Regions from separate parts of the Peribacillus sp. NPDC097197 genome, predicted to be linked through region 2. Evidence: riboswitches for the same ligand, from Rfam matches in the RefSeq annotation. Region 2 holds a riboswitch; the other holds the start of a gene.
The links. Region 2 has a riboswitch for S-adenosylmethionine ahead of mtnW (2,3-diketo-5-methylthiopentyl-1-phosphate enolase). Riboswitches for the same ligand answer to the same signal wherever they lie in the genome.
Positions count from the first base shown of each region.

Region 1: it holds a riboswitch for S-adenosylmethionine, as region 2 does, so the genes downstream of both, ACQKL6_RS20080 (5-methyltetrahydropteroyltriglutamate--homocysteine S-methyltransferase) here and mtnW (2,3-diketo-5-methylthiopentyl-1-phosphate enolase) in region 2, are expected to answer to the same signal.

Region 1 covers NZ_JBNNST010000026.1:11,416-18,432, reverse strand. Annotated here, with positions in the region: gene ACQKL6_RS20105 (MIP/aquaporin family protein) at 1-416, opposite strand, end outside; gene ACQKL6_RS20100 (glycerol-3-phosphate responsive antiterminator) at 624-1,169, opposite strand; gene ACQKL6_RS20095 (hypothetical protein) at 1,359-1,805, opposite strand; gene ACQKL6_RS20090 (hypothetical protein) at 2,127-3,164, shown strand; gene ACQKL6_RS20085 (PTS transporter subunit IIC) at 3,448-4,485, opposite strand; SAM riboswitch class I at 4,702-4,801, shown strand; gene ACQKL6_RS20080 (5-methyltetrahydropteroyltriglutamate--homocysteine S-methyltransferase) at 4,886-5,989, shown strand; gene ACQKL6_RS20075 (hypothetical protein) at 6,026-6,550, opposite strand; gene ACQKL6_RS20070 (CaiB/BaiF CoA transferase family protein) at 6,724-7,017, opposite strand, start outside.
Region 2 covers NZ_JBNNST010000002.1:203,153-210,169, forward strand. Annotated here, with positions in the region: gene ACQKL6_RS03360 (DNA alkylation repair protein) at 1-83, shown strand, start outside; gene ACQKL6_RS03365 (hypothetical protein) at 120-287, opposite strand; gene ACQKL6_RS03370 (CobW family GTP-binding protein) at 350-1,276, opposite strand; gene ACQKL6_RS03375 (cupin domain-containing protein) at 1,404-1,937, opposite strand; gene ACQKL6_RS03380 (methylthioribulose 1-phosphate dehydratase) at 1,959-2,585, opposite strand; gene ACQKL6_RS03385 (2-hydroxy-3-keto-5-methylthiopentenyl-1-phosphate phosphatase) at 2,588-3,244, opposite strand; gene mtnW (2,3-diketo-5-methylthiopentyl-1-phosphate enolase) at 3,247-4,479, opposite strand; SAM riboswitch class I at 4,636-4,793, opposite strand; gene ACQKL6_RS03395 (pyridoxal phosphate-dependent aminotransferase) at 4,909-6,093, opposite strand; gene ACQKL6_RS03400 (carbon-nitrogen family hydrolase) at 6,194-6,976, shown strand.

The sequences.
Region 1 (7,017 bases), on a different contig from region 2:
ATCATTTCGCTTAATAGATTGGAAAAAGTATGTGGGATCGCTGGTGAAGTCGCGAATACACCAAGCTTGGCACCCGGATCGTTCGTACCCTTCCAGTGCGGTAAATAATGCAAGAATACTAATGTTGCACCTAGAATCCCACCAATTAACTGACCTATGATATATCCTGGAACGTCTCCCCAAGGAAACTCCCCGATAAGTGCAAAACCTATGGTGACAGCCGGATTTAAATGGGCACCACTAATGGAACCGACTGCAAAAACACCCATTGTCACAGCTAACCCCCACGCAATCGTCACGACAATCCATCCAGCATCTTTGGCATAAGATCCTTTCAATGAAGATCCCGCCCCGATGCCTGCACCAAAAAGAACCAAAATCATCGTACCTACTACTTCTCCCCAAAATGGTGTCATATTAAAACCTCTTCCCCTCTAGAATAATGACCATAAATCAATAAAAGGAGGCCCACAGCAGAACTAACCCACAAGTAAATGGGAATTTTCCGTTGTGAATCTCCTTATCTCCGTCACATCTATTAACTTGTATTTTAGATTAATATACTAGTTAATGAAAACGCTGTCAAACTATTTATCAAAAAATAGAAAATTGTTTTATATTTTTTATTTAAACATATTCCATAACTCCGTTTTGGAAGTGGTGATCGACGATGCTCCCGCCTCAAGTGCGTTCAGGACCTCATCTGAATTACGGATCAACCCTCCGGCCAAAATCGGCGTTTGCAAATGTTCCTTCACCTCTTTAATCATCCAGGGCATGGCACCTGGCAACACTTCGATATAATCAGGCTTTGTCTTCTTTACCAACTTATAACTTTTCTCCAACGCATGGGAATCTATTAAAAAAATCCGTTGAATCGCGACAACGCCCTTTTGCTTCGCTTTTAAAATCACACTGGACTTTGTCGAAATCAAGCCATAAGGTTGGACCTCCTGGCAAATGAATTCCGTGGCATACTCATCACTTTTGATTCCTTGAATCAAATCTACATGGAAAATCATTTTCTTATTACGTTGCTTGGCCATCAAGCTCACATTTTTCAGCTGTGATATATGTAAATCCAGAAAAACCCCTATCTCATAGGAACTCTCCAAGAACCTCTCGAAATCCTTCATGCTTGCCGAAGCAGGCAGTATCTTCTGATCCATCATATCCTCCTCCTATGCTAACAATCCCATCATAATCAGAACCTGCCGTAAAAACAATAGGTCCCACCATCATTCCATAAGGACGCTCGCATTTATCCAAATTCCACTAGAAAAGAATGCGTGTACCCTAAGCATACAAAAAACCTAAATAAAGAGCCATTATTTAGGCCTTTTGTTGTTTTTTGATAGTCAAAGAGCCAATTTGATATTCATGGCACCCTCAACCAGCTCAAATGACTTAATCTGCCCGACCGGTACCTTTTTCACCATATCCCAAGCGTTAAAATCAATTTTGATCATCCGATTATGATATTCAAAGAAGGGTGGTCTATTAAACAGTTTATGGTTGATGAAATTAACATTAACCGGTTTCATCCCAACAAGCTGAAACAGAATCGTTCTTTTTTCGATTTGCACCGGTTTCAAGGTGACGGTGAAGGCAACCTTTTTCTTCAACATCATTTTCTTCACCTCTGTAGTCCCGCGCAGCACGATATACTCTGGTGAAATATGCACATCAATGTCTTCTTCACCTGACTTCTTTTCTATTAAACTTGCCATCATCTTTGCCGTAATGGGGATGGAAACCCCCTCCGTTGTAGCCTTATTGATTATATCCTTGAATTTATCAAACATGATTTCCCTCCCTTGCCCTATGCAAAAACTCCGTTGAATCATCTTATTCAAGATTGGGTAATTGCGGAACGACCAATGACCGTCCCTCCCCTCACACTTACCATATTTTATCAGTATCTGCACGGTTCTAACAGGTTCCGCAAACCTTTTTGATTATCTGACCACCTTTAAATAATAAAACGCCACTCGGGATGACAGATGAATGACCGCTCAAACAAAATAATTTAAATTTTGTATTCGTCTTGCAAAACCACCCACAGCGTTCAAATTCTGGTAAAATTAATTCGCACTAAAATACCGTACGATAGAATAGGAGATTACATGATAAAAAAAGGCCTTTCACTAACCGTTATCCTCCTCTGCTTATTCGTCCTTGCTTCATGTTCAAATGATGGGTACCAGGATGCTTTGGACAAGGGGATTGAATATCTAGGAAAACGGGATTACCATCAGGCAGCCATCCAATTCGAATTGGCCTTAAAGGAGAAAAAAAGGGATGAGGATGCCTCCGCTTATCTAGATCAGGCAAATCATATGGATACGGCAGTCACTGCATATGAAGAAAAAGAATTTGATACTTCCCTTGAATCTCTAAATGCCGTCATTACGAATAAAAGCACGTTGAACACGTTGCAGACCGAAGCTAAAAAACTAAAAGAGGAAATCCTTGCTGATCAGGAAACAACTTCTTCGTTTGAAGACACGATGAAGATTGTGAAGGAACTTATCGAAAAAGAAAGTTACAGCTTAGCACAAAAGAAATTACAACTTTTAGAAAAAAGCTTCGAGTCGGATAACTTACTATCAAGCTATCAATCTGAGTTGACTAAACTTACGGAACAAGTCGATCTTGCCCTGAAAGACCAGGAAGAAACGCAACCAGAAGAAAAGAAAGTAAAGAAAACTGAAGATAAGAAAACCGTAGAAAAAGCCGACGGTCAAAAAACTGCGTACCAACTATATCAAAATGGCCGTTATGGGTTCTCCATGTACTATCCCAAAGGCTTAAATATGGACACCCCACCAACCAATGGTGATGGAGCCAGGTTCTATAATGAGGAATTTGAAATTACCGCCTTTGCTAGCCATACGAATATAATCAACGATGAAGAAACGATTGAAATGTATTATGAAGATGATTTGAAAAGTATCACAGAAGAAATCGCCTATCAGCGACTTACAGACGATTGGTATGTCATTTCCTACGAAGAAAATAGGAAAATTATCTATAAGAGGTACTACTTTAATGATCAAGTGGGCACTACCTTTATCATTACCTATCCCGCTAGCGAACAGGAGAAGTACGGTCCAATCACATCTCATATCGCAGAAACCTTCATCCCTTCGACCAACTCCTAACGGGATGAGACCGATGCCATGAACCGTCGAGATACGCTTCGGTTTATGGCTCTTTCTATTTTCTTCTTCAACCGGTGCGATGTCCAGCTTGCCTCTATAAAGAAGGTAAGTGGAATCGTTTAGACGTGTATTTATCCTGAGTAAAGTGGATGAAATGAATCCTGGCCATCATCAGATACCGCAGATTCTAGATTTAAAAGTTGAAGTACCCTTGAATTAGCCTCCTCATCAAAAGAAGCAGCCAGAGCTAAACGCCTGACTGCTTCTTTTATTTGGTTTCCTTTTATTCAAAATGCAAGGTATAGTCGTCTGCTTTAATCCATTTTAATTTCTTTGAGAAAACGTAGATTAGTACAAGGTTCAACACAATCGGAAGAATGAAGAAAATGATGACCATGATGGATATGTTACTGAAAATCCATCCGCCTTCCGCCAGTTTCATGTAGTTCAAGGGACCGACCAATCCCGATAAACCAAATCCAGCACTATACGGGGTCCCTTGTATGTTTAACAAACCTGCCAACGCACCAAGAATAGCGGACGTGATTAACATGGGAAACGCAATTTTCGGTTTCATGAAGAAATTCCTCATTTGAATCTTAGGGGAACCCAACACATGGGCTAAAGCCGTCCCTAATGAATTCGCTTTGTAGCTTGCAATGGCTAGGCCCACACCAGCTGCCACGATTCCTAGGTTGGCCGCACCAGATCCTATACCTGAGAGCATAATGACCGTCGCCACCCCAACCGTTGAAATGGGAGATAAGATAATGAGACAGAATATAACGGAAATAATGGCTCCCATCAAAATGGGCTGCAATGACGTCACGTTAGCGATGCCGACTCCTAATAGTCCCGTAGCGGATTTTACGTATGGCAGAATTAAGTATCCAATCATTCCTGGTACCAAGATACTTAAAGTCGGCATCAAAAGAATCGCATACGCCTTTAATCTATCGCCAATTAGTTGCAGGAACAATACGGTCAATGCCGCGGTAATTCCAGTATTGATTACAACGCCAATCCCATTAAGGGCAAACAAACCATCAGCCGTTTTCTGGATGGCGCCACTTCCGACCATGGCCGCGATCCCGATACTGGCCGTTTGAATGGATGATAGCTTGAACGAAATCCCGACCATCACCCCAATCATGACAGGTAACAAGCTCATCACGAAAACGGTGATATCGAATATATGCTGTAACACGGGAAAATGTGGAATCAATAGTTTAAGTATTTCCCCTAACAAAGCATTCGGAATTAATGAAACGACAATCCCTATGCTCATCCCCGTTAATAATTTATTAAAAAAATCTCTCATCTGAATAATCCCCTATCTCGCTATAATGTATACAATTATAAGAAATATTCTGACAATAGTCAAAGGATTTTTTTAACACTTCACCGCGAAAGTGTATAAAAGTATTTTAACTAAGAGAAACTTACTTTCTAATAACGATTATATTCTAAATTATCTGTTTTCTATTGACCTTTACTAATACTACCTGTATAGTCGTAATTAATTGAATAGTTCATATTCTTATCCAGAGAGGTGGAGGGACTGGCCCTTTGATACCTCAGCAACAGACTTTACTGTACTGTGCTAATTCCAGAAGTGTTCAACTTGAAGATAAGAAGAGAATATAAGCATTGCTGATTATACCTCTTCTTTTTTGAAAGAAGAGGTTTTTATATTTTAATAAGGAAAGTAGGAATCTACCATGTCTATCACTTTAACGAAAGCTCCATTCAAAGCCGACCACGTAGGAAGTCTATTAAGACCAGAAAGTATACATCTGGCAAGAAAGCAACGGAAAGAAGGAATCATTACCGCAGAACAATTACGCGAGGTTGAAACGAAGGAAATCAAGCGTATCGTCGATAAGCAAATAGAAATCGGTTTAGAGGCAGTGACTGATGGGGAATTCAGACGCACCTGGTGGCACTTTGACTTCTTGGAACATTTAAATGGAATCGAAGGGTATGTCACGGAAAAAGGCCTCACATTTGATGGAATTGAAACAGAACGTTATAACGTTCGGAATACAGGAAAAATTTCTTTCAACCCAGATCACCCCTTTATTAAAGACTTTATTGAGTTTAATGAAATCGTGGACGGACGGGCTGTGGCGAAACAAACCATCCCTAGTCCCAATCAATTATTTGCGGTAGGGGTCCATAATGAAGAAATCTATCCTGACATCGAAGACTATGCAAAAGATATTATCAAAGCCTATCAAGATGCTTTACAAGCCTTTTACGATGCCGGTGTACGTTATTTACAATTAGATGATGTATACATAGCCAGGCTTTCCGCTCCGGACTTCCAGTTCAAAGAGGGGAAATATACAAGGGAACAATTAATCGATTTAGCATTGCGCGTGATTAATGGGACGTTGGAGGGAAAACCAGAGGATTTGGTTGTCACGACTCACCTTTGTCGTGGAAATTACCAATCGACTTGGGCTTTTGAAGGCAGCTATGCCCGTATCGCCCCAACTCTATTGGCCAAGGAAAATGTAGATGGATTTTTCTTGGAATACGATGATCACCGTTCAGGGGATTTTAAACCATTAGAACACATTCCAAATGACGGCGCACAAGTCGTTCTTGGCGTGGTTACTTCGAAGAATGGCGAACTTGAAGATAAAGAAACCGTTAAATCACGTATTAAAGAAGCGGCACAATTCGTGCCACATGAACACTTGTGCTTAAGCCCTCAATGCGGATTCGCTTCCACACATCTTGGCAACAAGCTAACGGAAGAGCAGCAATGGGAAAAGTTAAAATTCGTTGTGGATGTCGCCAAAGAAGTATGGGGATAAGAACAAAAAGGGACGAGCCTATGCTCGTCCCTTTATTCAACAACATCGATCGTCCTCATCCTCTTTCTTCCCCACTACATCATCTGTCACCTTATCATCGAGCTGGTTCTTCAATGTCAATTCTGCGGCCTTTCCATCACTTGGCGACCCATCGGAAAAATACATCGGAAATAAGGAAAAGAACATAATATAGAAAGAGAAATATATGAATTGGTACCAGAGGACCGACTTCTCCAAGATTCCCTGATAAACCAAACTATATATCAACAACATGCTAATTAGGTTAAAGAGGGCTCCCCCTAAGTAAATCAAACTATTCGTGAACTTATTATCATATTTTAATCCCTTGAACTCACAATGCCCATTCCAAAAGTAGTATTTTCTCACTTCTATATTGCAAAAGGAGAAAATCTTATCTCCACATCCGATCTTGATTTTTTTCTCTGTACCGCCAAATAGTGTGACAAAGAATAGATGCCCACCTAAATGAATGAGCGTGACAACCGGTAAAATCAGAAAAAAGGAAAAGAGAAATTTAGTGATATCAGACAAACCGAACATGCCAATCATCCTCCTTATTTGAGCTTGGTGTATACAGACAAGTCCTTATTCGAAGGATGATACTCTCTTACCCGGTGTGGATACGTTATAACTAGTAAATATTCACATGTCTTAAGGGACTCCCCCTTTAACCCACAAAAAAACCGACAGATCATCTGCCGGTCCATCCGTTGCTATCGCTCCAATTCAAGAGTGCCAAAGACCTCATCATTACTTTGTCCCGGCTTCATCCCAACATGTTTATACTCTGGAGTGAAGACCGATGTTTTGATGGGACAAGCCATCTGCCTCTGCATGTTTCCTTCTCCATCGGGCACTTCGACTATCATGCCACGCGCTTGCAGTTGCGGGTGATTGGTCGCTTCAGAAAAAGTCAGCACCGGTTCGACACAAGCCTCGAAATCTTCGAATATGCCCTGCCATTCTTCAAATGTCTTTTCAAGAAATGCATGCTTGATGATCCTTTT
Region 2 (7,017 bases):
GTCCTGAAGTTCGAGTACAGTGCGCAGCATGTGGGCTTATTGAAGATGAGAAAACATTTGCAGCTTTTGGACTGCAGTCATAAAAAAATCAGGCCCATGCTTTAAGGGGCCTGATTTTTTTATTCTTTTCCGACTGCCATTTTTGCTCGATCAATGGCGATTGGAATAGCTTTCCCGTCCTCATATCCTTCATCAAGTAAAGCGTTCGCTATCTCAATGGCTTTTTCACGGACATCTGCATCAAGATTTTTCATTGAATTAGGATAATCGCTTTTGTTCCACGGCATCCATAACCACCTCCTCGATAACTAGTCCTCCTCTTTTCCCGGTTTCGATTGGTGGTAAACGCCTATATCGCCGCTTTCACTTCCAAAGCTTTTAACTCATTGATTATCTTCTCTTTATCCAGTTTTTCGCCGATTATGACGATATTCAAAGGCATTTTAATCATTTCATTCATATACAATGGCATCCCATAAGAATATTGGAATAAGTAAGGATGCTGCGAATGCGTGAAGGAAAGATATCCTTTCATCCTGTATACCGTTTCAGGGAGGGCCCTGAGCCAATCCTCAAAGTCGGTTTGATTAATGGTCCCTGTAAAAGTATGCACGATTGCACTTAAATGAAGATGGCTATGTACTTCGAGCTTTTGATGGTTTTTATGTTGGTTCCTATGCATTTGTTGCAGGGAACCTATAGATACGGCTGCATATTCCGTCAATAAACATACGGCTTCTGGATTCAACCCCTGAATGGAATAGATGAGTTGGGATGCTTCCATTTCACTTACCAAATCCGCTTTATTTAATAAGATGAAATCTGCGTGGTGTATTTGCTCGGACAACAACTGTCTAAGCTGTGGCGAGAGCTGTTCTCGGTCACGCCACCTCAATAAATCGACCACCGTGATAATCCCTTTATACTCTAACTTATTAGCAAAAAATGGTGACATGATTCCATCGAGTACTTCTACTGGATGTGCTGCACCTGTTGTTTCAATATAAACGGCATCTAGATCATTTTCGGTCAACAATTCTTGCAGCTGAATTTCAAGCTTGTCCTGAAGGGTACAACAAATGCAACCATCAAACAATTCCTTTAACGGTACGTCATCGCCAATCAAACCACTATCCACCGATACACTGCCAAGTTCATTTAAAAGCACGGCCACTTTTCTACCCGCTTCACTTTCCTGCTTTAATATATTTCGAAGAAGCGTCGTCTTCCCGCTACCGAGAAAGCCGCCTAATATATATACTTCGGTCGTTTTCATTAGTATCTTCTCCTATAATGTACACGATTTTTATTTCCGTTAAAATTTTATCATACTTTTCCCGCTTAAGCACCCTACGGGGCCACATAAAAAAACCAGCCCGAAAGCTGGTTTTTTCACACTTTTATTATGCCTGAACTTCATCTTTTTCATATATCGGAACCCAGCCGGCCGCTGTAACGAAAATACGGACCGCGACTGTTCTTCTATCTTCCGCTAGCGTGAAGTAGTGACGAGTCGATTCAGGTACGCTGATCAAATCTCCAGGGTTAAGTCGGACATCGAACCATTTTCCCTCGCTACCCTGGATGGCGAAGATACTCGTTCCCCCAGCGATGAACCGTACCTCGTCATCTTCATGATGGTGTTCCTGCTTGAAGTTCTGCAACAATTGGTCCAAATTCGGATTGGAATCGGATAATGTGATAATATCATGCGCTTTATATCCTCTTCTTTCCGAAATTTCTTTAATCTCTGACTGGAAAGCATCAAGAATCTCTTGTTTATCTTCATCCGTAAGATCATATTTTTCCACCAGATGGGCTGGCAATTTTGAAATATCCCATTGTTCGTAAATTACGCCTTGAGTCTCTAAAAAGCTCTGAACCTCTTCATTTGTTTCAATTACTTCATTTGTTTCTTGGAATCTAATTGTAGCCATTATTTTTCCTCCTTTATATTTTTAGCTGAGCGAACCTGTCAATATCTTTTGCTGGTTAAGTAACAGCTGATATTGAAACAGGAATTCACATGCTTCTAAGATTTTTTTTGCTTCCAACCCGCTTTTTCCCCATACGGTTATACCATGATTTCTGATAAGCACCGCTCCTGAGTCTGCATCGACATAGGGACTGAATGTCTCAGCCAACAACGGAATATCTGCATGGTTATGGATGATGGGTATCTTCAATTCTGCATCTTCCTGCCATCGTCCAGTAGCCTTGATAATTTCATGATGACAAAAAGTCACTTCCCCAACTTCACTATATAACTCGGAAATCACGTTATTTTCTACTGTATGGACATGGAGGACGCAATTGGCATCCGTTTTCCGATAAATCTCTGTATGAAGAAGAGTTTCAGCGGAAGGTCTGAGCTCGGTCATTTCGACTGGTTTTCCTGACAAATCCACCAAAATAAAATCGGAATCTGTCTGCTTGCGTTTATCCTTGCCACTTGCGGTTATATAAAAAGAAGGGCTATTAGCCTCACGGATCGATAAATTTCCACTCGTCCCCATGAACCAATCTCTCTCGGCTAGTTCTCCCTTTATTTGCGCTAGTTCCTGCCACTCTTTTGAAGCTGTCACCCTTACACCTCCTGCATTTTTTTTAGAATATCAATCACATCATGGAAAGTTTCAAACTCTTTATGGGGAATGGCTTCTGTGCGGCACTTTTCAAGGAGCCTGTCACGGGCAATAACAAAATCTGCCTGTTTAGCCGCTTCAAAGTCGGTAACGGAATCTCCAATCACCAATTTATACTGATCCTTTGTAGAAAGCTTTCTCATAATCGTAGGTTTACAGCAACCACACCCATGATTACATTGGTCATCACAAGTATGCGGCCACTCAATCATAATTTCTTCCTGACTGAAGTCGGCATGATTACAGTAGACATTCTCTACAGGTAAGAGGTCATTCAAAAGAGGTTCAACGAAAAAGTCCATTCCACCACTGACAATATAGAGAGGAATATCTGATTTTTTTGTAAATTCCACAAAATCACTGAACCCTTGGCGAATACCCGCTGTCTCCTTCACATATTGAATGATGTCCTCCTTTAAATCGCTATCCAGCAGGGAAAACATTTCCCCTACACCGTGGGAAATGCTGATTTTTTGCTGAAGAACACCATCTTTTAATGCCTCCCAGCCGGGCGGGGCAAACTTCTTCATGATTGAGATGATATTATCCGAGTTGGTGATCGTTCCATCAAAATCACAGAAAATGATCGGTTTGACCATGATTATAGCCCTCCCCATAGGGCCAGTGCTTTTTGAAGTTCCTCATCTTCCTCAGCCGCGATTGACAATGATTTTCCGGAAAGGACAGCTTCTACTGCGGAACGGAAGGCCTTAGCTCCGCCTTTTGCACCATCCGGATGACCATGGACGCCCCCACCAGCATTGATCACACTTTCTATCCCAAAATCCTTGATGAGATCTGGAACCATGCCAGGATGGATACCTGCCGATGGAACCGGGAAAGTCCTTTTCCAAGATGTTTCATTTCTCGTCAATCCTTCAGCAATCGCCAATGTCTCTGCTTTATCGAGTGCCACATTTCCGTATGGAGAGGGAAAGAGGGATAAATCTGCACCTGATATCCTCACCAGTTTTCCAAGGAGAAGCGGATAGCTGAGTCCATAAAATGAAGATGAAGCTAATGCTCCGCTATATGCCGGATGAGCCATGATCGGTAAGTTGATCCGGTCATTTTCGCGTAAAGCCTGTAGAACATCCAATCCATATGTATGAACATTAAATAACAAGGCATCTGCGCCGGCTTCGGCTGCCAGTTCAGCTTTATCCAATAGTTCTAGTGTTTTTCCTGACAGGTTCACAGCATATAAGGTTCGATGTCCCGTTGTCTCATAGATACCTTTCAAAATGGCCTTTCCGGTTTTGACTCTATCGATGAAAGGCGTCTGATCTTGGTCAAAAAGAATCTCATCGTCCTTGACAAGATCGACTCCTCCCAATGCCTGTTGCTCCAATTGTTCATTATGAAAGGCAAGGTCTCGACCTAACACACCTTTAAAAATACTCATCACTAGGGGGCGGTCAAACACATCAATTTTTTCCCTGATCCCACTAATTCCGAATCGAGGACCTGGAAAGGCTTTTTGAATATCGCCGACAAAGTCCAAATCCATCAATTTGATTTCCCCATCCAATGACAATTTACCAAATACTGTCGTCAAGATAGCCGGTAGATCATTAGAAAAATTACCTGCCGGGTAGGCAATCCTGATTGTTGAACGGTACACTTTTTGACCGAAATAGAGATTAACTCGCTCTTCTTCGGGAAGGGGTGTTACGGAAACTACCCTACCTTTATGTTTTTCCAGTTGCTGTTGCACCAAGTGAGGAAGTTCAGTCCATGTCCCTACAGTCAATCCTAAAGCAATGCCTTCTGCTTTTTTCTCATGCTCTCCTTTGAAGTCATGAAGTAAATACGTAGCGATTATTTCGCTCATCTGATCACTCCCAATACGTAAAAGTCATTCTTAAAGTTGTCATTGTTGGTCTTTCCTTTAACAAGCTTCTAACCATCTGCGAACAAAGTTGCACTCCAATTCTCTGTTAAAAATGTAAAAGCCCCTTCCTAAAGAAGAGGCTTTGAAAAAGCCATCTTCTTATCTCCCAGCTCTATAGCTGCAAGAATTAGCACCGTGCCTTACGGAATCAATAAAATGATCCGGCGGTATAATCTCCGCCCCATTTCACAATGGTATTACAGTCGGTTGCTGGGCTTCATCGGGCTAGTCCCTCCACCTGCTCAAAATAAGAAAATGCTATTATATTTTCGTTTATGTATCTTAACTAAAAATTTAGAATTCTTTTTTATATTCTTTCACGCAATTCATACTTTGTCAATAGGTATAATGTTCAAACTATTCAATATCTCACTGATTTTCTTTGAATATATTCAATGTACGAATTCTTTCTACCGCTTCTTGGAGTCTGTCTTCTGAAGTGAGAAGTCCCACCCTGACGTATCCTTCACCAAATTCACCGAAACCATTTCCTGGTGCAACTGCTACATGGGCATGTGCCAGTAAATGATCTGCAAAGCTCGCTGAAGTAAATCCTTCCGGGACCTTTAGCCAAGCAAAGAAGGAAGCATCTGGAGCCTGGACATCCCATCCAATGGATCGTAACCCTTCAATAAATACATTTCGTCGTCCTTCGTACATGTTCACGAGTTCCTTCACACACTCTTGTGAATCCAGTAAAGCGCATGCCGTGGCTTCTTGTATTGCGGGAAAAAGGCTGACGTAAAGATGATCCTGCAATAATTCAAGCGATTCGATGACACTCTGGTTGCCAACCGCAAAGCCAACCCTCCACCCCGCCATGTTATATGTTTTAGAAAGGGTGTAAATTTCTATCCCCACTTCTTTTGATCCTTCTGCTTGAAGGAAGCTTACCGGTTTTTTCCCATCGAACCCAATTGCACCATATGCGAAATCATGAACCACACATATCGAGTGTTCTTTTGCCATGGAAACCGTTTCTTCGAAGAATTCTGCTGACGCCGATGCTCCTGTGGGATTATTGGGATAATTCAAGAACATCATCTTCGCTTTGTCAAAAACCTCTTTATCTATTTCCTTATAATCGGGAAGAAAATCATTTTCTTCCGTCAAGGGCATAATTTCCGTTTTAGCTTGGGCTAACGCTACACCTGACAGGTAATCTGGATAGCCCGGATCAGGCACTAAAATTGTATCGCCTGGATTCAATAAGCATTGCGGTAATTCGACTAGACCAGCCTTTCCACCGAAAAGAATCGCCACTTCCGTTTTAGGATCTAGCTTGACGCCATATTCACGTTCATAAAAGAGGGCCGCAGCTTCTTTTAAATAGGGAAGCCCCCTAAAAGGAGAATATTTATGATTCATGGAATTTCCTGCTGCTGTCTGCAGGCTCTTCACGATATGTTCAGGAGTCGGTTGGTCTGGATTTCCCTGCCCAAGATTAATGACATCCTTGCCTTCTGATGTTATGTTATTAACTTTTTCGACTAAAGAAGCAAAAAACTGCTTTGGAAGCTCTTGAAGAAGTCTGGATTTTTCGAATTGCACCATCTTTGCACCTTCTCTGAAATTTCTTGAAATTATAGTCACAAATGATATATGTTTATCTTAATCTTGTAAAGTACTTTTTTACATATGGAGGTTTTAAATGATGAAATGGAAAATCGCCTGTTTACAAATGGACATTGCCTTTGGACAGCCAGATATAAATTTCCAGGTGGCAAAACAATGGATTGAAAAAGCTGTACAGTCTAAACCGGACATCGTCATGCTGCCGGAACTATGGACAACCGGCTATGACTTAACGAGATTACATGAAATTGCAGACGAAGAAGCAGAACAAACCATTACCTTTCTAAAAGCCCTTGCAAAAAAACACCACATTAACATAATCGGTGGCTCGATTGCAAAGAAAACTAAGGAAGGCATCTATAACACAATGCTCATCATCGATAAAGAAGGCAAACTGGTTAAAGAATATGATAAACTCCATCTGTTTCAATTGATGGATGAACACCATTACTTACAACCTGGCAAAAAAGATGGCTTATTCTCCCTCGATGAAAAGATTTGCGCCGGATTCATTTGCTATGATATCCGTTTTCCAGAATGGCAACGGGCCCATACGGTACGAGGTGCGGAGGTTATCTTCGTGACCGCCGAGTGGCCAAAGCCTAGGCTCCATCATTGGAGGGCACTGTTAATCAGCAGGGCAATCGAAAATCAAGCATTCGTTGTGGCTGTGAATCGTTCCGGTTCTGACCGAAATAATCATTTTGCCGGACATTCCATCATCATCGACCCGTGGGGAGAAATCATTTGTGAGGCTGGTGAAGAAAAAGAACTTCTACTCGGCACCCTTGACTTAGAAAAAGTAGGAGAAGCAAGAAATAAAATACCCGTTTTCGAAGATCGGCGGCCCGAGTTTTATTAATTTACCATTGACAAACTATTTGAAATATTGATATCATTCAT